3 regions of the Rhodoferax sp. P2_H8_2 genome follow, and region 2 is predicted to be linked to each of the others. Evidence: predicted binding sites of a transcription regulator. Region 2 holds the regulator's gene; each other region holds the start of a gene.

Region 1 (7,863 bases), on a different contig from region 2:
GCGGCTTTCCGGTATCCCCCATCATCGCTACGCTGTGGCAACTCGGCTTGCAACGACTGGGCGATCAGCCCGGCTTTGCAGAATGCTTTGCGCCCAACGGTTCTGCTCCCTTGGCAGGACAGACTTTCAAAAACCCGGCGCTCGCGCAGACGCTGGAGCGCATTGCACAAAGCGCGGGCGAAGACTTTTACCGCGGCGATTTGGCACAGGCCATGGTGGCGCATGCAAAGCTACACGGCGGTGCGCTGACACTGGCCGATCTGGCCAACCACCAAGTCGATTGGTGCGGCACGATCTCGCAAAAATTTGGCAGCAGCGTGGTGCACGAAATTCCACCGAACGGCCAGGGCATCGCCACGCTGATGGCGCTGGGCATGCTGGCGCACTGGGACACCGACGGCGTTGACGATTTACGCACCGTGCACCTGTGCATAGAGGCGATGAAGCTGGCGCTGGCGGATCTGCAGCAGTTCAACGCTGACCCAGCGCATATGCGGCTGTCTACCTACGACTTGCTGCAACCCGGCTACTTGCAACAGCGCGCTCGATTGATAGACCCCAACAAGGCGGGGGCGCCCACCTTCGGCGCACCGCGACCGGGTGGCACGGTGTACCTAACCACGGCCGATGCCAGCGGCATGATGGTGTCATTTATTCAGAGCAACTATATGGGCTTTGGCTCCGGCGTCGTGGTGCCCGGCACCGGCATCAGCTTGCAAAACCGTGCTGCGGGTTTCACACTGCAGCCCGGGCACGCCAACCAAGTGAGCGGAAGCAAGCGCCCATCGCACACCATCATTCCGGGCTTCGCGATGCACGCCGACGGCACGCCGCAAATGGCCTTCGGCGTGATGGGCGGGCCCATGCAGTCACAAGGCCATGTGCAGATGGCGATGCGCATATTGCGCCATGGCCAGAATCCGCAGGCGGCGGCCAACGCGCCGCGCTGGCGTGTAGTGAACGGCCGAAAAGTGGCACTGGAACCGGGCTTTGATCCGGCCGTCGTACAAGGCCTGCGGGATTTGGGGCACGAGATCAGCATCGAAACCGGCAACGGCGTTTTCGCGTTCGGCGGTGCGCAGTTAATTCAACGCCTTGGTGGCAGCTATGTCGCAGGCTCTGACCCGCGCAAGGACGGCCAGGCCGTCGCGTATTGAAGACTTGCGGGTCAGACCACTCACGAAGTGATGTGCTCTGACCCCAACTGACTAAAATTATTTATGCACCACCTCACCATCATCACTGGCGCCTCCCGCGGCATGGGTCTGGCCATTGCCCAACAACTGTTGTCACCCACGGCGCGCCTGTTGTGCATCTCCCGAAACACCAACGCGCAACTGGCGGAAGAAGCGCAACGCGCAGGCGCACAGTTGGAGCAGTGGCCACGGGATCTGGCACACGGCGAGGCGGTCGCCACTGCGCTGAGCGCCTGGTTTGCCAACATCGACCCCCAGACAATCGCCAGCGTGACGTTGATCAACAATGCCGCGCTGATTTCGGCGATGGTGCCGCTGCGCGATGCGAGCCCCACAGAGCTTGCGACTGCATTGCGCGTGGGTCTGGAAGCGCCTATGCAGCTCACCGCCGCGTTTTTGGGCATGACCCGCAACTGGAATACGCAGCGCAAGGTGCTCAATATTTCCTCGGGCCTGGGACGGCGCGCGATGGCGTCGTCTGCGTCGTATTGCGCCGCCAAGGCGGGCATGGACCACTTCACCCGCTGCGTCGCTTTGGACGAAGCGCAGCTGGAGAACGGTGCCAAAGTGTGCTCGCTGGCACCCGGCGTGATCGACACCGACATGCAGGTGCAATTGCGCACCAGCGACCCTGCCAAATTTCCGGATGTTGCGATGTTTGCTGGAATGCACAGCGGCAAGCAGCTCAGCAGCCCTGCCGATGCTGCGCAAAAGGTCATTGCCTTCTTGAATCGGCCAGATTTTGGTAGTGAGCCCGTTGCAGACGTGCGTCAATAGAAATCCCATCACCCTTGCATTACCAAGGGCCAAGTTTCTATTTGAGCACTGGGTTTGACCCATCTCAATAGTCGGGCAGCAAGCCTGACCTAAGCTGCTTGCTTGTACCTTGAGCAGCCTTAGCAACCATGACCACCACACATGACACGCATCCGCAACTCACCCAGGAGTCTGCCGACTGGCTTCACCACAGCGGACTAACCGCTCTGCAGCTGGGCGACCACACGCTGCTGCCCATCGTGCAGGGCGGCATGGGTATCGGCATTTCGGGGCACCGCCTAGCGGGCAGCGTGGCCGCCTTGGGTGGTATGGGTACGCTCTCCAGCGTGGATCTGCGGCGCCGTTACCCGGACCTGATGGACAGCACGCGGGAGCTGGCACCGGGTGACGCCGCCAAGGCGGGTATCAACCAAGCCAACCTGCAGGCCATAGACCGCGAAATAGCAGCTGCGAGGGAACTATCGCGGGGACGCGGCATGCTGGCCATCAATGTAATGCGAGCCGTCAGCGAATACGCAGCGTCCGTCACCCGCGCACTGGAAGCCGGAATTGACGCCATCGTCGTCGGCGCGGGCTTGCCGCTGGACCTGCCGGATCTCGCCATAGACCACCCCAAAGTCGCACTGATTCCCATCCTGTCCGACGCGCGTGGCGTGCAATTGCTGATCAAGAAATGGGAGCGCAAGAAGCGCCTGCCAGATGCCATCGTCATTGAGCACCCGCGCCTGGCCGGCGGTCATCTGGGAGCAGCCAAGATTGCAGACTTGGGTGATACACGCTTTGATTTTGAAAACGTCATTCCGCAGGTTCGGCAATTTTTCAAGGATGCGGGCTATGAAAAGGAAATCCCGTTGATTGCGGCCGGCGGCATATCCTGCTTTGAAGACATTGCGCGTCTGCAATCGCTGGGCGCGTCCGCGGTGCAATTGGGCACTGCCTTTGCCGTGACAGAAGAAAGCGATGCACATGCCGAGTTCAAGCGCGTGCTGGCAGAAGCGCGCGTGGAATACCTGGTGGAATTCACCAGCGTGGCTGGCCTGCCAGCACGCGCGGTGAACACGCCCTGGCTACGCGCCTATCTGAAAATCGAACCCAAGCTGCAGGCAGTGGCGCATGTGAAAGCCCGCTGCACCAAAAGCTTTGACTGCCTGGCACAGTGCGGCCTGCGCGATGGCTTGCAAGGCTGGGGGCAGTTCTGCATCGACAACCAGCTGGCCGCTGCATTGCGTGGCGATGTGAAGAAGGGTCTGTTCTTCCGAGGCGCAGGCACGCTGCCCTTTGGCAACCAGATCCGCAGCGTGCGCGAGCTAATGCAGCGCCTGCTCACGCCCCCTGAAAACCACCCGCTCGCAGCGTGACAACCAGTGTGTCGCGATAAGCCCCTTCGCTCAAGGGTTGGATGGGGGTGGACTCATGAATCACGCGGGCATCGTCCAGCAAAAGCAATGACCAGGGTTCTGTCAGCGTAAAACGCTGGCCATTCGGGCCGTCGGCCTCAAACACCCGGGTCTCACCGCCCTTGACCGCATAGCGATCCACCAGAAACACAGCCACCAAATCGACACCATCGCGGTGCGCACCTTCGGGCGTGGGGCGGCCTATGCCATCGGTGGTGTCAATGCGGAATTGGTGCGCTTCCGTGTACCAGGTTTGTTCACCCTTCAAAACCGAACATTCCCGCCCCAGCCAGGTCAGTAGGCGCAGCCACTGCACATCCGCCGACATCTGCACATCCATGGGCTCAAAGTGGCGCTGCATACCGCCATGCAGTGCGTTGTAGTCGACGGATTGCCAATGCGGCCGGTGTGCGACCAGGTCCACCGCGTCACCGTTGATCGTGAAACAGGAATGGCGCCGCGTCCGATAGCGGCCACCATCGCGCAAGTAGTGGTCGGGTGGCAGGTCGTTCCAAAGGCCCTGCCATGCCTGCATCGCAGGTGCCGCAATGGCCGCCATTTCGCACACCAGCGCGGGCGCTAGCACCGCATAGCCTTGCTGTTGCAGGGCAGGTTGCAGCGCGTCGCACCGGGTCAGGCTGGGAGGAGAAAAAGAACTCGTCATGGTGAGCAGCATTATCGACGGGCCTGTATGCCCATCTTGTGACCTGCATCAAAGTGTGACTCCCCACACAGACTTAGGCTCAGCACGCAACTTCCGGAGACCCGACCTTGGACATATACGACACGCGCGCCGACACACTCTCATGGAGCGATGCACTGGCGCTGGATATACCGCTGATGGACCAGGCACACCACACGTTTGTCGACTTGTTGGCAGCAGCGGCGACCGCGGCGGACCAGAACATCCTGTCGTGCTGGACCACGCTGATAGCGCACACCCAACAGCAATTTGATGCCGAAGACCGCTGGATGCTGGCAACCGGATATGCCGCGGACAGCAGCCATGCGACCCAGCACAAGGTGATTTTGCAAGTGATGCGCGAGGGCGAAGTTCTTGGTGGTAAGGAAGGTGTTGCCGCAGTGCGCACAATGGCGCGCGAACTGGGTCGGTGGTTTGCGCAACACATCCAAAGCATGGACGCGTCGCTCGCATTGCACCTGCGTTCTGCGGGCTACGACCCGGCGCCAGGCAACATATAGCCGCCCGAAGTGGCACTGGCCGTCGATTTCCAATTGGCCCTCGGTGGGAGCCCCGCGCTGCATTACCGTAGGGGCATACACTGGAACTGCCATGCCCTCCACCGCACACGCCCCGTCTTACTACGCTGCATCCGCCAACGCTTCGCCGCCGCGTGATGCACTTCAAGGCAGCGTGGACGCCGACGTCTGCATCGTGGGCGCCGGCTATACCGGCCTGTCGGCGGGTATTGCGCTGGCCGAAGCGGGCTACAAGGTGGTCGTGCTGGAACAGGCCCGGGTGGGCTGGGGTGCGTCGGGGCGTAACGGCGGCCAGATCGTGCACAGCTATTCGCGCGACATTGATGTCATCGAAGCCAAATTCGGGCGCGCCGCCGCAGAGCCACTGGGCCGAATGATGTTCGAAGGTGCGCAAATCATCCGCGACCGGGTTGCCAAATACAACATCCAGTGCGATCTGAAAGACGGTGGTGTTTATGCCGCGATGACCGCGCGCAAAGTACACCAGCTGCAGGAACACAAGGCACTATGGGAACAATGGGGCCACACCGGTCTGACGCTGATCGACGACAAGGCCGAAGTGCGCAAGGTCGTCAACTCGGACCGCTACAAGGGCCTTCTGGTGGACAAGACCGGTGGCCACTTTCATCCGCTGAACCTGGCGCTGGGCGAAGCCACGGCACTGGAAAGCCTGGGCGGATTGATCCACGAACAATCCGCCGTGACCCACATTGAACGCGGCGCCATGGCTACCGTGCACACCACGCAGGGTCAGGTGAAAGCCCGCTTTGTGATCGTTGCCTGCAACGCCTATATCGGCGAGCTGGAGCCCAAGCTGGCGGGCATGTCCATGCCTTGCGGAACGCAGGTGATTGCGACAGCGCCTTTGGGCAAGCTGGCCGACGAGTTGCTGCCGTCGGACTACTGCGTGGAAGACAACAACTTCCTGCTGGACTACTTTCGCCTGTCTGCTGACAAGCGCCTGATTTATGGCGGCGGCGTGGTCTATGGCGCGCGCGACCCGGCGCATGTCGAATCCATCATCGTTCCCAAGATGCTGAAGACCTTTCCGCAGCTCAAGGGCGTCAAGGTCGACTTTGGCTGGACCGGCAACTTCCTGCTGACGCTGTCACGCCTGCCGGAAGTGGGCAAGCTGTCGGACAACATCTATTACTCACAAGGCTGCTCGGGCCACGGCATCACGTTCACGCACCTGATAGGCCGTGTGCTGGGCGAGGCGATTCGCGGCGACGCGGAGCGCTTTGGCGCCTTCGCGCGCTTGCCGCACTACCCGTTCCCGGGTGGTCGTTTCTTCCGCGTTCCGTTCACGGCCTTGGGCGCACTCTGGTACGAGATGCGGGATCGCATGGGGGTGTGATTGGTTTGCGCTCAGGTGCGGCGCATACTTGTGGCATCACGAGGGTCTTCCCATGAGTACACCAGCCAGCACGACCACAGCCACTGCCAATGCGCCCGAAGACAAGAAGCAACTTGAGGCCTTGCGCGCGCACCGGCGCGTACACCGACAAAAGTTCAAACCGCCAGCGAGCACGACTCCAGAACACTTTGAGCCACCACCAGCGACCCGCGGCCAGTGGCTGGCCGACATCGTGGCCCGCACCGTCGGTTCATGGCGGTTCATCATCATCCAGAGCACCCTGATTGTTCTGTGGATGGGCGGCAATGTCTGGTTCGGCAAAGGTGCCTGGGACCCCTACCCTTTCATCCTGCTGAATCTGCTGCTGTCATTCCAGGCCGCATACACCGCGCCGGCCATCATGATGAGCCAGAACCGACAGTCCGAACTGGACCGCCGCCACGCGGAAACGGATTACGAAATCAACGTCAAGGCAGAGCTCGAGATTGAGCTGCTGCACGAGAAGATTGATTTGCTGAAGGAGAAAGAATTGCTGGCGCTGACAGAGGCCGTGCGTGAACTCACGCAACGGCTGGAGAGACTCGATACGCGGCTGCCCTGAGTTCCGGCCTCAGGCATCCACTTCCAGCGTCATGCCCGCCAGTTGCAGGCGCTTGACCAGCACGTCGCCCAAACCACTGGCAGGGGTCAGCACACCACCGAGTTTTCCCGCGCCGGGCAGTTCATCCGATTGCAGGGCCAGCGCCAACGCCGATTCGCACAGCATCTTGGTAGTGGCCCGATTGCCCGGGTCACCGCGGTCTGCCACGCGACCACGCACCTGTTGCCCGGCTGCGCCCGTCGCCACCCACTCATAGCGGAACGAACCACCATCCATCGCCTCTTCCGAAGGCCCTTCACCCGGCTGCGGAGCCATGCGCTGCGCCAGTTTGCGCACCGGTGACCAGGCCATGGCACTTTGCGTGATCAGCGATCCGCCACTGAGCATGCCCGCGGCGACTGCAGCGCCCGCACCTTTGCCCATGCGCATGTATTCCTGGTACTGGAATGTCGGCGCGTAGCCCAGCAGCGCCGCACTGCGCCGCACGACGCGGGTGTTGATCGGCCCCATCATGAAAGGCGCGAGCCACGCATTGAAATCCGCGTCAAACCGCGGTGCGACAGGATCGACCGCGGCGGATGCATCTGGGCCAGGTGCGTCCGCCGGATTGAGCAAGTAGGGATTGGACACAGTCGCGGACTGGCCGCTGGCAAACATATTGAACATCGAGGCCATCGTGCCGCCATTAAAACCACCGCGCAGGTTGAACGCGCCTTTGACCGCTGTGCACGGCGTGCCGAAGCGCTTTTCAAACGCTTGTTGTGCCAGCCATGCGCCCAAATCGGATGGTACTGAATCGAATCCGCAACACGGAATGATGCGGGTGCCGTCCAACGCGGCGCGCGCATGGTGCTTGTCGATCAGGCTGCGCACCCAGGGCGTCTCACCGGTGATGTCCACGTAGTGCGTTCCGTGGCGCACGCAGGCGGCCACCAACTCACTGCCATAAAGCGCAAACGGACCGGCCGTGCTCAGCACCACACGGGCACTGCGGGCCAGCGCATCCAGCGCAGCCGCATCCTGGGCGTCTGCCACCACCACGCCCGCTTGCGCCGCGTGTCTGCGGAGCGCGGCCTGCAACTTGTCTTTGGAGCGCCCCGCCACCGCCCATTTCAAGCCCAGCGCCTTGACCTGTGGATGGCTGGCGAAATAGGCCACCGTTTGCTGGCCGACAAAGCCTGTGGCGCCGTAGAGGACGACGTCGTAGGTGCGCGCTGTATGTTTGGCTGGCATGGTGGTGTCTCCCGGGGAAGTGCGCAGCATAGTCCCAAACCCGCTGCAGCCCCAGCCCCTGTCGCGCAGGCTACGGCATGC
Region 2 (7,863 bases):
CGCCTGGAGGCTCTGGAGGGGTTGGCCAAAGTGGATACGGTGGTGTTCGACAAAACTGGCACGCTGACGAAGGATGCTTTTGTGTTGACGGGCACCACGGTGCGTCTGGATGAAACCCAAGCCTCCGCTTTGGCGATGGCGGCTGCGCTGGCGCGGCACTCGTTGCATCCGGTATCGCGCGCGCTGAGCGCGCAAGACACCGGTGGGCAGTGGGCTTGCGAGGGCGTTACCGAAACACCGGGGCAGGGCATTGGAGCGATGGTGCGCAATCAGCTAACGGGTGCGCAACGCAACTTACAACTCGGATCCGCTACTTTCTGCAAGATTGACGTACCAAGCCGAGAAGGCTTGCAAGTGCACCTCAGCGATGCCAAGGGCTGGCTGGCAAGTTTCCAGTTTCAGGAGGATTTGCGGCCCCTGGCCGCAGAGACTGTCAAGGCGCTGGGCCAGATGGGCATTGCGGTGCATTTGCTGTCGGGTGACAGCGCCACGCCGGTGGCACAAGTTGCCTCCCAAGCGGGCATCACCAGCGCCCGTGCAGCCTGCACGCCCGATGACAAGCTGCAGTTCTTGCGCGCCCTGCAACAGCAAGGTCACACGGTGGCAATGGTGGGTGACGGGCTCAATGACGGTCCGGTGCTGGCCGGTGCGAACGTTTCGTTTGCGTTTGGCAAAGCGGTTCCCTTGGCACAGTCGCGGTCCGATTTCGTGGTGTTGGGTGACAACATTCACCTCGTGGTGGAGACCGTGGCGCTGGCCCGCAAAACCATGCGTGTGGTACGGCAGAACCTGTGGTGGGCCCTGGCCTACAACGCGGCCTGTGTACCGCTGGCTGTGGCGGGTTATCTGCCGGCCTGGCTGGCCGGGCTGGGCATGGCCAGCAGCTCGTTGTTCGTGGTGCTCAACGCACTGCGTCTGGCGCGCCCCAATGGACTACGGGCCACAACCACGTTGGCGGAGGCCTGATGGATATCCTGTATTTGCTCATTCCATTGTCGGTGGTCCTGGTGTTCTTCATCCTGGGCGGGCTGTGGTGGGCGATTGACCGTGGGCAGTTTGAAGACATAGAGGCAGAGGGTGAGCGGATATTGAAGGATTCATGAGCAAAGGGGGCGGTATTTGGCGGGCAGTTGACATGGGTCAACACCGGCATATATCGTGCAGTTGAAACTCGGACGCAAGCTAAACCAAGAAGAGGTATTTATGGCATTTCCCAATCAGCAGGCAGGCGTTTACAACGATACGGTTGTACGCCAGTTCGCCATCATGACGGTGGTATGGGGGGTGGTGGGCATGTTGGTGGGGGTCATCATTGCCGCCCAACTGGCATGGCCGGAACTCAATTTCGGTATTTCCTGGCTCAGTTACGGCCGCTTGCGGCCGCTGCATACCAACGCGGTGATCTTCGCGTTTGGCGGTTGTGGCCTCTTCGCCTCCAGCTACTACATCGTCCAGCGCACCTGCCAGGTCCGGCTGTTTGGTGACAAGCTGGCCGCGTTCACATTCTGGGGCTGGCAACTGGTGATTCTCGCGGCTGCGATTTCGCTGCCACTGGGTTACACACAGGGCAAAGAGTACGCCGAGCTGGAATGGCCCATTGATGTATTGATCACGCTGGTCTGGGTGTCTTACGCGGTCATTTTCTTTGGCACGGTCGGCACCCGCAAGGTGCGCCATATCTATGTGGCCAACTGGTTCTTTGGCGCCTTCATCATTGCGGTGGCAGTGCTGCATCTGGTCAACAGCGCTGCGGTTCCTGCGGGCATGTTCAAGTCCTACTCCGCTTATGCCGGTGTGCAAGATGCGATGGTGCAGTGGTGGTACGGCCACAACGCCGTGGGCTTCTTCCTGACCGCAGGTTTCCTGGGCATGATGTATTACTTCATCCCCAAGCAGGCCGAGCGTCCGGTTTACAGCTACCGCCTGTCCATCGTTCATTTCTGGGCGCTGATCTTCACCTACATGTGGGCCGGCCCCCACCACCTGCACTACACCGCGCTGCCGGACTGGACGCAGTCGGTCGGCATGGTGTTCTCGCTGATTCTTTTGGCGCCCAGCTGGGGCGGCATGATCAACGGCATCATGACGCTGTCGGGCGCGTGGCACAAACTGCGTGACGACCCCATCCTGCGTTTCCTGATCGTGTCGCTGTCTTTCTACGGCATGAGCACGTTCGAAGGTCCGATGATGTCCATCAAGACCGTCAACGCACTCTCCCATTACACCGATTGGACCGTGGGCCACGTGCATTCCGGTGCGCTGGGCTGGGTCGGTTTGGTGACCATGGGCTCGATGTACTACCTGATTCCGCGTCTGTTTGGCCAGAAGCAGATGTACAGCGTGAAGGCGATTGAAGTGCACTTCTGGGTGGCCACCATCGGCATCGTGATCTACATCGCTGCGATGTGGATTGCCGGTGTGATGCAGGGCCTGATGTGGCGCGCAGTCAACGCCGACGGCACGCTGACCTACACCTTCGTCGAGTCCGTCAAGGCCACTTATCCGTTCTATGTGCTGCGTCTGCTCGGAGGTCTGCTGTACCTGGGCGGCATGCTGGTCATGCTGTGGAACACATTGAAGACAGCGACCAATGGCAGCGCACAGAACATTGCGGTGCCCACGACTGTTGCCCACGCTTAAGGAGCCACCATGGACAACCACAACTCACGCCTGTCTCACGAAAAAATTGAGACCAATAACTTCCTGATGATTGTGCTGATCCTGCTGGCGCTGCTGGCAGGCGGCCTGGTGGAAATCGTTCCGCTGTATTTCCAGAAATCCACCACCGAGCCGATCAAGGGCATCCAGCCCTACACCGCGCTACAACTGGCCGGTCGCGATATCTATGTGCGCGAGGGCTGCTATGGCTGCCATTCGCAAATGATCCGTCCGTTCCGTGCCGAGACACTGCGCTACGGCCATTACTCGGTGGCCGGTGAGTCTGTGTATGACCATCCCTTCCAGTGGGGCAGCAAGCGCACCGGGCCGGATCTGGCACGCGTGGGCGGAAAGTACAGCGACGATTGGCACAAGATCCATCTGATCAACCCGCGCGATCTGGTGCCAGAGTCCAACATGCCAGCCTACCCGTGGCTGGAGAAAACTCCGGTAGATGCAGACGCCATGCCTGCCCATCTGCGTGCACTGCGCGCGGTCGGCGTGCCGTACACCGATGCACAGATCGCCAGCGCGGCTGCGGATGTGAAGGGCAAGACCGAACTGGACGCCACCATCGCCTATCTGCAGGTGCTGGGCCTGGCGCTGAAATAGACCCGAGGAGAAACGTACATGGACATCAATACCATCCGCATCGTCACCACCCTCGTCAGCTTTGCGCTTTTCATAGGCATCGTGCGCTGGGCCTGGTCCAAGCGCCGCGCCAAAGACTTCGAAGAAGCCGCCAACCTGCCGTTTGAGCAGGAATAAGGAGTTGATATGAGTGACTTTACAAGCAGCTTCTGGTCGGCGTTCATCGCCATTACCACCGTCGTTTCCATCCTGGCCTGCGGCCTCTTGCTGTGGTTCAGCGGCAAAGCCCGCGCCATGACCGCGGAGGACAACACCACCGGCCACGTCTGGGACGGTGATTTGCGCGAAATGAACAACCCGCTGCCACGCTGGTGGGCGTGGCTGTTCGTGATCACGCTGATCTTCGCTCTGGCGTACCTTTACATGTACCCTGGCTTGGGTAGCAACCCGGGCAAATACGGCTGGACGCAGATCAATGAATACCAGGCCGAGGTGGACAAGGGCAATGCCGAAGTCGCTCCTCTGTATGCGCGCTTCACCGCCATGAAGGTGGAAGACGTTGCCAGAGAACCGCAAGCGATGGCGATTGGCGAGCGCCTGTTCATGAACAACTGCTCCCAATGCCACGGCTCTGATGCACGCGGTTCCAAGGGCTTCCCCAACCTGACCGATGGCGACTGGCTGCACGGCGGCGCGCCCGACAACATCAAGGAAACCATCACCAAGGGTCGTATCGGGCAAATGCCTCCGATGACTGCGGCGGTTGGCTCGTCGGACGATGTCAAGAACGTTGCCAACTACGTGTTGAGCCTGTCGCGCAACCCGCACGACTCGGTGCGCGCCAACCTGGGTAAATCCAAATTCACGGCCTGTGCCGCCTGCCATGGCATGGATGGCAAGGGCAACCCTGCGCTGGGTGCGCCCAACTTGACCGACGACACCTGGCTGCATGGCTACGGCGAAGCGGCGATTATTGCCATGGTCAACAACGGAAAAGTCAACCAGATGCCGGCCCAGGCTGACAAGCTGACAGAGGCCCAGATCCATGTGTTGACGGCTTATGTCTGGGGCATGTCGAACAAGGCGCCCCCCCTGTAAGCGCATATCACTGCATGCGCAAAGTCATTCCCATCGCACCATCTGCAGACAGGAGCCCTATAGCTCCTCCCGCAGGTGCAGATGCGGAAATGATTTCGCTGTACGAAGCGCACAAGAAGATTTATCCGCGCAGCGTCTCGGGTCTGTTCACCCGCTGGCGCTGGGGCCTGGTGTTTTTGACCCAGCTGGTGTTTTATGGACTGCCATGGCTGGAGTGGGGCCAGCGCCAGGCGGTGTTGTTCGATCTGGGCGCACGGCGCTTCTACATCTTCAATCTGGTCCTGTACCCGCAGGACTTCATCTACCTCACTGGCATTCTGGTGATCTCGGCGCTGTCGCTGTTCCTGTTCACGGCAGTGGCAGGGCGCCTGTGGTGTGGTTACGCCTGTCCGCAAACCGTTTACACCGAAATCTTTCTCTGGCTGGAAAAACTGGCTGAAGGCGACCGCTCGGCGCGCATGCGCCGTGATGCAGGCCCGTGGAACTTCGACAAGGTCTGGCGCAAGGCAGCCAAGCAGTTGATGTGGATTGCCGTGGGCCTGTGGACCGGCTTCACTTTTGTCGCCTACTTCACGCCCATCCGCGAGCTAGCCGCGGAGGTGGTGCAACTGAACATGGGTTCCTGGGAAGTGTTCTGGACGCTGTTCTACGGCTTTGCCACCTACGGCAATGCGGGCTATATGCGGGAGCAGGTCTGCCTGCACATGTGCCCCTATGCGCGCTTCCAGAGCGCCATGTTTGACAAGGACACCCTGACCGTGACCTACGATGAGGCGCGCGGTGAGCCCCGCGGTGCCCGTTCGAGAAAGACCGATCCGGCCACCCTGGATCTGGGTGCCTGCGTCAATTGCAGCCTGTGTGTACAGGTATGTCCTACCGGCATTGATATCCGCAATGGGCTGCAATACGAGTGCATTGGTTGCGGCGCCTGCGCCGATGTCTGCGATACGGTGATGGACAAGATGGGCTACGCCCGCGGCCTGATCAAGTACTCCACCCAGAACGCTGTGAGCCAGCGCTGGGGCCGCTCCGAAATATTGCGCCATGTGTTGCGCCCGCGCGTGCTGGTGTACACCGCCATCCTAGGGGCCATCGTGCTGGCGATGGTTGTCAGTCTGGCATTGCGTTCGCCGTTCAAGGTGGATGTGGTGCGCGATCGCGGCACATTGGCGCGCATTGTGTCCGGCGGCAAGATCGAGAATGTGTACCGCTTGCAGGTCATGAATGCGACGGAGTCCACCCAGCGACTGGAGATCACCGCCACCGGCTTGCCCGGTATGTTGACCGAGGTGGATGGCCCCGTGGTGATCGAGCCCACGCAAGCGCGCTGGATTGTGGTGCGCTTGCAGGCCCCGTATGACGTGGCTGCTGCTGGCTCGCACCCCATCCGTTTCGAAATTGCTTCTCAGGATGGCACTGACAAGGTGCTCGAGAAGTCCGTTTTTATCGTTCCACGCTAAGGAGATGCTATGTACCCCCACGTTCACATTCGTTCACTGCCCCCCAAGGGGGTACATGCCACCCTAGAGGCGGCTCGTCGGGAGGCATGATCATGACCCAACCCCACCCCACTGTCTCCCCACCCTGGTGGAAATATGGCCATGTGTGGTTGGTGATCTCCGGGCCTGCGATTGTGGTGGTCGCCAGTTTCGTCACGATGTATCTCGCTGTCACCCGTGCAGACCCCGTGCTGGACGAAGACTATTACCGCAAGGGCATCAACATCAACAAGACCTTGCCGGATCAGCAGCCCGGAATGGTGCCAGCGGTGCAGGGACGCAACCACTTGGCCAGCGATGCGCCGCCCGCCACCAAGGCGCCTTGAGGGAATCTCGCCATGCAACAACGCCTGATGTGGATTGCCTGGCCTTCGTTTCTGATGGCGGGCGTCATCGAAATGCTGGTGTTTGCATTGGTGGACCCGCAGGACCTGAACTGGTTTGGACATCCGCTGGACATGTCGCGCCAGGGCGTTTACACGCTGTCTTTTTTTATCTTCTGGTTTGTAGTCAGCGTAAGCAGCGCGTTGACAGCCATGCTGGCGATGTCATCCGCAGAGACCAACGACTAGGCTGCGCTAACTGCAGACCTTGGGGTTGACGATGTCCTTGAGCGCCTCGGTCTGGAGGATGCGCACATGGCGCTGCTTGACTTCAACGATGCCGTCCTCCACAAACTTGGAAAACGTGCGGCTGACCGTTTCGAGTTTGAGGCCCAGGTAGCTGCCAATCTCTTCGCGCGTCATGCGCAATACCAGTTCTGACTGCGAGAACCCCCGCGCATGCAGGCGCTGCACGAGATTCAGCAAAAAGGCCGCAAGACGCTCTTCGGCGCGCATGCTGCCTAAAAGCAGCATCACGCCGTTCTCGCGCACGATCTCGCGACTCATGATCTTGTGCACATGGCGCTGCAGCGAACTGATCTCGCGCGACAGCTCTTCAATGCGGTCAAACGGCATCACGCACACCTCGGCATCTTCGAGCGCCACCGCGTCGCAGGTGTGGTGGTCGTTGACGATGCCGTCCAGGCCCATCACTTCCCCCGCCATCTGAAAGCCTGTCACCTGGTCGCGCCCATCTTCAGAGGCCACGCAGGTCTTGAAAAAACCGACGCGAATTGCATACAGGCTGGTGAACTTCTCGCCATTGCGAAACAGCAGTTCACCGCGTTTGACCTTGCGCCGGGTGGAGACGACGTCGTCGATCTTTTCCAGTTCCTGTTCGCTCAAGCCCAGCGGCATGCACAACTCGCGCAGATTGCAGTTGGAGCATGCGACCTTGATGGCTTGCGGGTGCATGGACACCACCGGAATGCTTTCAATGGCAGCGTGCGGATGGGGGGCGTGGTGAAGCATGGGGTTTTCCTGATACAGGTCAATTATCGAACCGACCAATCTTCAGAGTCTTGATCCAGGTCAAGTCATCCGTCAACCGCTTGGCGCACATTGCAGTCTGGAAGACTAAAAAGCGTATGCAAACCATTCAAAACACGATCAATGACACACTCGGAGGCTTGCCTCTGGATGCTCTGGTGCGCCGTTTCGATATCTCGGGGCCTCGCTATACCTCGTATCCTACAGCCGACCGCTTTATTGAGGCTTACACGGAGCAGGACTATGTCCAGTCGCTGACACAGCGTCGCAATGGCCCCAGTGCACTGGCCTTGCCACTGTCGCTGTACGTGCATATTCCGTTTTGTGCATCGCTTTGCTATTACTGCGCCTGCAACAAGATCATCACCAAGCACCACAGCAAATCTGCCGAATATCTGCGTTACCTGAATCGCGAAATTGATCTGCACACTGCGCTGGTCGGCACAGGGCAGGTGGTCAGCCAGTTGCATCTGGGTGGCGGTAGCCCTACGTTCATGAACGACGACGAGCTGCGGCAGCTGATGGGCATGCTGCGGCGCAATTTCAGCTTTGCGCCTGGCGGGGAGTATTCGATTGAAGTCGATCCGCGCACTGTAGATGCTGAGCGGCTGGATACGCTGGCCGAACTGGGCTTTAACCGCCTG
Region 3 (7,863 bases), on a different contig from region 2:
GCTTATGCCGGAACTATGCACAGACTTATTGTTTGACAAGTCAGATAAAGAAGAGCCGTGTAGAGTCGGTGGCTATGAAACTCGCACTTCGATTGTTGGGTGTTGCTGTTCTGGCTGTGCTTATTTTTGCAGTGGCCGGGGTTATTGCGGTCTGGGCACCCGACCGGTCTGTGGAATCCCTGTCAGCCCGTTGGGCGCCGCCGCCGTCCCAATTTATCGCGGTACAGGGCATGCAGGTCCATATCCGCGATGAAGGTCCGCGCGACGATCCGCGTCCGATTGTGCTGATCCACGGAACGTCGGCCAGCTTGCACACCTGGGATGGCTGGGTGGAGGCATTGAAAGGCAAGCGCAGGGTCATACGCTTTGATTTGCCCGGGTTTGGTTTGACCGGACCGCATCCGCAGAATGACTACTCCATGGAGGCCTATGTGCGCTTTGTGGGCGCGGTGCTGGAGAAGTTGAATGTGCAGCATTGCGTGCTCGCGGGGAACTCGCTGGGTGGGCAGATTGCATGGGCCAGTGCAGCGGCCATGCCTCAGCGGGTGGACCAACTGGTATTGATCGATGCGAGTGGTTATGCGATGGAGCCCAAATCGGTACCGATAGGGTTTCAGATTGCCCGTATGCCGGGTGTGCGCAGCCTGATGCAGCATGTCCTGCCGCGCGGGGTGATTGAATCCAGCCTGCGCAATGTCTATGGCGATCCGGCCAAAGTGACCACGGAACTGGTGGATCGCTATTACGAGTTGACCTTGCGTTCCGGCAATCGCGCAGCATTGGGATACCGCCTGCAGCAGCGCCTCAGTGGCGACCGTCAAAAGATTCAAGGGCTCAAAGTGCCGACGCTGGTGATGTGGGGCGGCAAGGATTTATTGATCCCGGTGGACAATGCGCATAAGTTTGCTGCCGATATTGCGGGCTCCCGTCTTGTGGTGTGGGACGACCTGGGGCATGTGCCGCATGAGGAAGACCCGCAGCGCACGGTGCAGGCATTGATTACCTTTCTGAATTGAATAGCAGGACCGAATTAGTAGGATTTTGGCCATGACCGACAAAAAGCCTTTTGAAATTGCGCGGGAGACGCTCAAGCAATTGACGGCCCGCAAGATGGTTCCGACGCCGATCAACTACCAGACGATTTACAACGAAATTGCCGGTATTCCGCAGCAACAGCCGTTTCCTGCAGATACCTTGCGTGATATTTCCAAAGCCTTGCCTGCCAAGACACCAGGCCAGCAAAAGCAGAAGGGACTGCTGGATTACGCGATTGACCGCTTGAACTGGGAAGGTGTGAAGACGGCACTGGTGGCCTACGGCGGTTTTGTTCCGACCACGCCCGAAGCCGCAGGAACCACTGAGGCGAGTGTGGCCGCCAATGGTGCAGCGGCCTCCGCCAGTGCTTCGATGCTGAGTGCAGAGTTCATGGGCCAGATGGGCCAGATGATCGAGTACCTGCAGCCCGCGCTGGGGAATGACGATGAACGTCTGGTAGAGCAAACCGCTTTGCTATTGAAGGCCTTGCGTCAACCCAAGGTAGATCTGTCTGCCGTGAAGCTGATGCTGGTGAATTACAGCCACCGCCTGTCGTTTGCAGCAGAAGACCAGGCCGAGATCAAGAAGACTTTGCTGAAACTATTGCATCTGGTATTTGAAAACATTGCCGAGCTGGGCGTCGAAGAAAAATGGTTGGCGGGCCAGATGGATGCACTGATGACCGCCGCATCGCCGCCACTGACGCTGCGCCGCCTGGACGACGTGGAGCGCCGCCTGAAGGATGTGATCTTCAAGCAGAAAGATGCGCATGCCAAGGCGGTCCAGTTGCAGAACGAAATGCGCCAGATGCTGGCGACGTTTATCGATCGGCTGGCGCAGATGAGCCAGTCGTCCGGTTCATTCCAGGAAAAAATGGAAGACAGCGCACGCCAGATTGAACAGGCCAAGACGATTGCCGAGATTGCGCCGGTGCTCAAGGAAGTCGTGGGCGCCACGCGTTCGATGGCGCAAGAGAGCCAGGTCGTGCGCGACGAGTTGCGCAGCATGCGCGAGCAGGCGACCAATGACGAAGCACAGCTGGCCAAGCTGCACCAGGAGCTGGACCGCATCAGCACGCAAGCGCGGCACGACCCGCTGACTGGCGCGCTGAACCGCAAGGGGCTGGATGAGGCGATAGAGCGCGAACTTTCCAGCGTGCGCCGCAAGGAAACACCGCTGTGCATATCGTTGCTGGACATTGATAATTTCAAGAAGATCAACGACTCGATGGGCCATTCCACGGGTGATCAGGCGCTGAACCATCTGGCCACGGTCGCACGGGAATGCATGCGCCCGCAGGACACGCTGGCGCGCTATGGCGGCGAAGAATTTGTAATCTTGTTGCCTGACACCACGCTGGAAAAAGGCATCGATGCGATGACCCGGCTGCAGCGGGAACTGAGCAAACGCTTCTTCCTGGCAGGTACCGAGAAGGTGCTGATCACCTTTAGTGCAGGCGTGGCCCAACTGGCGTCTGATGAAACGCCGACGGACTGCATTCGCCGCGCCGACCAGGCCATGTACCTGGCCAAGCGTGCCGGTAAAAACCGCGTTCTTGGAGCTTGAATGTGGCCCCCACGCTCCGCCGCTGCGCGGGTCGCTGCCACCCAAGGGGGGCTAACTCGCCTTGGGGCGGCCCGGCGGCGAGTTACCACTGAGATTTAAAGGAGTTGCTGATGCCATATTTGTTATTGGGTCTGGTGTTGTTTCTGGGTGTGCACTCGGTGCGTATCGTGGCCGATGGCTGGCGCACGGAAATGCTGCAAAAAGTCGGCGAAGCGGCCTACAAAGGCAGCTACACCGTGCTATCTCTGGTTGGATTTGGGCTGATCGTTTGGGGTTTTGGTGTGGCGCGGGAAAACCCGGTGCAACTGTGGGTGCCGCCCGTCGCTCTGCGCCACCTGGCGTTGTTGTTGACGCTGGTGGCGTTCGTCTTTCTGGCAGCGGCCTATGTGCCGCGCAATGCGATCAAGGCACGCGTGCACCACCCTATGGTGTTGGGCGTGAAGACGTGGGCATTTGCCCATTTGCTGGCCAACGGCAACTTGGCGCACGTCATTCTGTTCGGCAGCTTTCTGCTGTGGGCCGTGGCGAACTTCATTGCCTCCCGCAAGCGAGACCGGGCACTGGGTGTGGTCTATGCCGCAGGCACGCGGTCAGGCACGGTGCAAACAGTGGTTGTCGGCGTTGGCGCCTGGGTGCTGTTCGCGTTCTGGCTGCACGGCTGGGTGATTGGCATTCGCCCGCTGGGTTAAACGCTAGCGCGTCAGCGCCCACTGGATCACATACTTGGCGGCAAAGCCCGTCATACCGAAGGCCAGGCCGAGAAACAGCACAAAGGTACCGAATTTGCCAGCCTTGGATTCCCACGCCAGCTGGCCAATGATGAACAGCATGTAGAGCATGAAGCCGCCAATGCCAAAGCTCAGGCCGAAGGCCGCGATCTGTGCTTCCGTGTAGCCAAACATCAGCGCTCCTTGCGGCGCATGGAAGGCGCATTCAGGGGCGCAGACAAGGGCTCACGTGCAGGCAGTGCAGAGGCGTCCACCAGTGCACGGTAGGCATGCCAACTGGCGTGACCCAGCATCGGGATCACCAGAATCAGGCCCAGCAACAGCGAGCCCAGTCCCAGCAGAGTGAAGCCCATGACCAGCGCAGCCCAGAGCGCCATAGGAATGGGGTTGGCCAGCACCACCTGCCAACTGGTCAGCACGGCCTGCCAGAGGCTGACGCGGCGGTCCAGCAGCAGCGGCATGGCCACCACGCTGGAAGCAAACATCGGCGCCGCCATCAGGCCACCCAACGCCAGCCAGAGTTCGAACAGCCAGCTGTCCTGGGCCAGCATGACATGGTGGACAAAATCGAGCGGTGTATGGATGGGCTGGGGTGCCAGCAGGGTGATAAGTGCGGCAGAGGTCAGCACCCAGCCGGTGGCGGCGAGTGCCAGCAGGGCGCCGAACTGCACCATGCACCAGTATTCGTTGCCCCATTTGTTGAAGTGGCTGTTCTGCCAGTTCAGCCATGTCTTGAGTACCACACCGAAGTTCGCCACTTCGCCGCGCTCCAGTGCGCGACTTAGCGCGTACAGGCTGGTGGCCAGCACCGGGGCGACCACCATGAAGCCCGACAGGGCGCCGGCGAGCAGCCAGAAACGATCGTGTGCGATCCAGACGATCACTGCGCCAACGGCCATCAAGACCAGTCCGTGCAGCGCGCTGATCCAACGCGTGCGCGCCATGTCTTTCAGGCCCAGGACCAGCCAGATCAGGGGTTGCCAGAGGTCAACGGTGTTGACCTTGGGTACGGGTAACGGGGTTTGCATGGTTCGCCAGTGTATGGCCGGACGCACTATGCGGTCTTGACGTGTCTCAAGACAAACCGCGCTGCGCATAATGGGCTTTCACCGCGCATGCTAGCGACAGGAGAGTTTTGATGCCCCGCTCCGTACTGGACGAATCCCATATCCACCCCGCCATTCGCGAGAAGGTGACAAACCATCAGCAGGACATCGTCAAGGAAGTGCAGGCAGCCGTTGCCAGCCACGCCGTGGTGGTGGTCGGCATGGGTATCAACCCGATGCCGAAACGTGCGCGCAAGGCGCTGGACGCGGCCGGTGTGGCCTACCAGTACCTGGAGTACGGCAACTACCTGAACACCTGGCGCAAACGCAATGCGCTGAAGATGTGGACCGGCTGGCCCACATTTCCGATGGTGTTCATCAAAGGCACATTGGTCGGCGGTGCGACCGATGTTGAGAAACTGATCGCCAGCGGCGAGCTGAAGACCTTGCTGGCCTAGAGTTCGTCGCCGACGATTCAGACGCTCCAGGCCTTACTTCGCAGCAGGCGCAGCAGGAGGCACCTTCTTGCCATCCTTATGGTGGCCCTCACGCCAGCGCTCCATCTGTTTGCCCATGCGGGCGTGCTCGGCGTCCATCACCTTCTTCTGCTCGTCTGTCAGCGTGGCGTAGAAGGTCTTGACGGCCTGGTCACGCTGGTCCGCTGCGGCTTGGCGATCTGCGTGGTGCTTGGCGCGCAGTTCGCGCATCTTGTCGATGCGCTCAGGCGTGCTGAGCTTGTCGAATGCCGCACGGTCGGGGCGGTCCATCGTGCGGGCTTGCGGCTTCATCGCACCGGTGAACGTGGTCCAGGCGCCCTCCTGGGCGGGCGTGATTTTCAGGCGGGTCTTCAGATCGGCCAGATGCTTGGCATGCATGGCCTCCATCTTGGCAGGGTCCATACGACCGTGGCCCATGCGGTGCATGGGGGGGTGGTCGCCGGGGGGCGCAGCAGGCGGTGTGGTTTGGGCCAGTACGGAAAATCCAGCGCCCATCAACAAGGCACTGAGCGTAGTTTTCGCGAGGAGCGAGTGGAATACCGGTTTCATGGTGTCATCCTTTAGGTTATGCGCCGGGGCTGAGAAGAGACTCTTCCGCCTTGGCCGCAGGTGTAATGTGATCCTCACGTGTATAGCCCGCATGGCGCAGTGACAAGCCTTTGTAAAGATGCGCAACTGTCGGTTCGCGACAACAAGGGAACAACAAGGACAATACGCAGCTTTTGCGCTTCGAAATGTTTGCGGGACAGACCTTTAGCTCTGTCCCCAACCGATCGAGTTTTGCGGGGCAGATTTTCAATCTCTGCCCCAACTGATTAAAGGTTTGCGTGTGTTCAAGAATTTGATGGTGTACCGGTTGGCGTCCGCATGGACGGTGGGTGTGGAGCAACTGGAGGCGGCGCTGGAAGCCGCGCGGTTTGTGGAGTGCGGTTCGTTACAGGACAAGTCGGTGGGCTGGATCACCCCGCGCGGTGAAGAAGGCGGCCCGCTGGTGGAAGTGGTCGGTGGCCAATGGATCCTGCGCCTGATGGTCGAGACCAAGGCCGTGCCGGGCTCAGTGGTCAAACGCAAGGTGGAGCAGCAGATCGAGCAGATCGAAGCGACAACCGGTCGCAAACCGGGCCGCAAGGAAACCCGCGATTTGAAGGACGATGCGCGCATGGCGCTGTTGCCACTGGCGTTTTCGCGCCAGTCGGCGGTCTGGGTCTGGATTGACCCCAAGGCGAAGTTGCTTTTGCTGGATGCCGGCAGCCAGGCGCGTGCCGATGAAGTGATCACTGCGCTGGTCAAGGCGATTGATGGTCTGGCGATGCAGCTGGTGCAGACCGAGATGTCGCCCGCCGCGGCCATGTCGCTGTGGCTGTCTACCGGCGATGCACCGGTCAGTTTCACGGTGGACCAGGAATGCGAACTGAAGGCCGTCGATGCGTCGCGCGCAGTGGTGCGCTACACGCGCCATCCGCTCGATGGGGAAGAGATACCGAAGCACATTGAGACTGGCAAGGTGCCAACGCGCCTCGCGCTGAGCTGGGCTGAAAGCGTGTCGTTTGTGTTGACCGATGCGCTCACTATCAAGAAGATTGCGTTTCTGGATGGCGCGGTGGACGACGTCAGCGCCAAAGGCGACCGTGCGGATGACCGCTTTGATGCCGATGTGGCAATTGCGACTGGGGAGTTGCGCAAATTGTTGCCGGCTTTGCTCGAAGCGCTGGGCGGTGAGACGCCTCTGGTTTCGGCATGAAATAGGCCTACAGGGCGCATGGAATGTGCGTAAGCAGCTACTATTTTTGTAGCAAGCTTGCGCCTCAGCGCTCTGCCTTAACCCGGCAGGTGCTCAGGCCCAGCACGCTGTAAATGGCGCACCAGCCGACCAGCGCGCTGGCGATCAACGCCAGGCCACCGGCCAGCCCTAGCAGGCCGACGACATTGAAGACATAGAGGCCGACCAGCGCCAAGCCGACGATGCCGCGTGCGATGCGGTCCAGGTTTGATGTGTTATGTGTCATGGCAGTTCCCATTATCGGCCTGCGAGATCGTCCAGTATCGGGCACTCGGGTCGCTCATCCCCGTGGCAGTGCTCCAGCAGTGTGCTGAGCGTTCGCTGCATGCTTTGCATCGCCTCGATACGTTCGGTGAGTTCGTCCACATGCCTTTGCGCAATCTTTTTCACGCTGCTGCTGGTGCGGCGGCGGTTTTGCCACAGCCCCACCAGTTCGCCAATCTCGGCCATCGAGAAACCCAGGTCGCGGCAGCGTTTGATGAACCGCAGGGTGTGCACGTCGGCGTCGCTGTACAGGCGGTAGCCGCTGTCGGTGCGCAGCACGGCACCCATCAGGCCCAGCGACTCGTAATGCCGCAGCATCTTGGCGGAGACACCGCTTTGCCGCGCTGCCTCACCAATGGTGACTGGCGCACCAGATACGGCGGCTGGCTTAGACTGCAACGGCATAGCCTTCTTCGGCAATCGCTTGGGTCAGTGTTTCACGCGGCTGCGCAGACTCGACTTCCACCGTGTTCTGGCTGCGGTCGATCTTTACGTGGGCTTGCGGGTCGACCTCCTGAACAGCGCGGGTGACAGACATCTCGCAGTGGCCGCAGGTCATACCGGTAACGGTAAAGGTTTGGTGCATCGAAGCTCCTTGTGTGGTGTGTGATGATCGGCATTGTGAACCTTGCCATCGTGGGAAGGTCAAGGGCCTTATATTTGCTTGACCTTCCCATAAGGGCAAGGTTTAAGCTTCATCCATGACTGCCGTAACCACCATGACCCCCGCGCCCACCACCATTGACATCGGCATTGGCGGCATGACCTGCGCGTCCTGCGTTTTCCGTGTTGAAAAGGCGCTGAAGAAGGTGCCCGGCGTGGACGGTGCCACGGTGAATCTGGCCACCGAGTCGGCCCGCGTGCTGGTGCATGACGCCGGCATCGAGGCGCGACTGCGCCGCGCGGTGCGTGATGCGGGCTATGAGCCACGTGCGTCCGATGCAGCG

The links. The regulator FNR, encoded in region 2, switches genes on or off when oxygen is low (the NO sensors DNR and NnrR bind a similar motif). The targets are predictions, from matches to a motif close to TTGATNNNNATCAA.
Region 1: AC1DV6_RS00550 (hemerythrin domain-containing protein) is a predicted target of FNR. The motif match lies at 4,073-4,086, and genes of this name have one in related genera.
Region 3: AC1DV6_RS07615 (DUF2189 domain-containing protein) is a predicted target of FNR. The motif match lies at 4,394-4,407, and genes of this name have one in related genera.

What each region holds. Positions count from the first base shown of each region.
Region 1 covers NZ_JBFUFW010000001.1:101,968-109,830, forward strand. The annotation lists gene AC1DV6_RS00530 (gamma-glutamyltransferase family protein) at 1-1,157, shown strand, start outside; gene AC1DV6_RS00535 (SDR family NAD(P)-dependent oxidoreductase) at 1,221-1,973, shown strand; gene AC1DV6_RS00540 (NAD(P)H-dependent flavin oxidoreductase) at 2,102-3,331, shown strand; gene AC1DV6_RS00545 (2OG-Fe dioxygenase family protein) at 3,297-4,034, opposite strand; gene AC1DV6_RS00550 (hemerythrin domain-containing protein) at 4,142-4,573, shown strand; gene AC1DV6_RS00555 (NAD(P)/FAD-dependent oxidoreductase) at 4,665-5,948, shown strand; gene AC1DV6_RS00560 (DUF1003 domain-containing protein) at 6,001-6,549, shown strand; gene AC1DV6_RS00565 (saccharopine dehydrogenase family protein) at 6,559-7,782, opposite strand.
Region 2 covers NZ_JBFUFW010000004.1:83,152-91,014, forward strand. The annotation lists gene AC1DV6_RS08790 (heavy metal translocating P-type ATPase) at 1-966, shown strand, start outside; gene ccoS (cbb3-type cytochrome oxidase assembly protein CcoS) at 966-1,103, shown strand; gene ccoN (cytochrome-c oxidase, cbb3-type subunit I) at 1,204-2,640, shown strand; gene ccoO (cytochrome-c oxidase, cbb3-type subunit II) at 2,650-3,270, shown strand; gene AC1DV6_RS08810 (cbb3-type cytochrome oxidase subunit 3) at 3,289-3,426, shown strand; gene ccoP (cytochrome-c oxidase, cbb3-type subunit III) at 3,436-4,347, shown strand; gene ccoG (cytochrome c oxidase accessory protein CcoG) at 4,362-5,807, shown strand; gene AC1DV6_RS08825 (FixH family protein) at 5,900-6,172, shown strand; gene AC1DV6_RS08830 (hypothetical protein) at 6,200-6,418, shown strand; gene fnr (fumarate/nitrate reduction transcriptional regulator Fnr) at 6,425-7,144, opposite strand; gene hemN (oxygen-independent coproporphyrinogen III oxidase) at 7,318-7,863, shown strand, end outside.
Region 3 covers NZ_JBFUFW010000003.1:421,156-429,018, forward strand. The annotation lists gene AC1DV6_RS07595 (alpha/beta fold hydrolase) at 75-1,016, shown strand; gene AC1DV6_RS07600 (GGDEF domain-containing protein) at 1,048-2,601, shown strand; gene AC1DV6_RS07605 (NnrU family protein) at 2,712-3,290, shown strand; gene AC1DV6_RS07610 (DUF2788 domain-containing protein) at 3,294-3,503, opposite strand; gene AC1DV6_RS07615 (DUF2189 domain-containing protein) at 3,503-4,357, opposite strand; gene AC1DV6_RS07620 (glutaredoxin domain-containing protein) at 4,468-4,833, shown strand; gene AC1DV6_RS07625 (Spy/CpxP family protein refolding chaperone) at 4,867-5,421, opposite strand; gene AC1DV6_RS07630 (recombination-associated protein RdgC) at 5,702-6,613, shown strand; gene AC1DV6_RS07635 (YgaP family membrane protein) at 6,678-6,878, opposite strand; gene cueR (Cu(I)-responsive transcriptional regulator) at 6,890-7,321, opposite strand; gene AC1DV6_RS07645 (heavy-metal-associated domain-containing protein) at 7,305-7,502, opposite strand; gene AC1DV6_RS07650 (heavy metal translocating P-type ATPase) at 7,618-7,863, shown strand, end outside.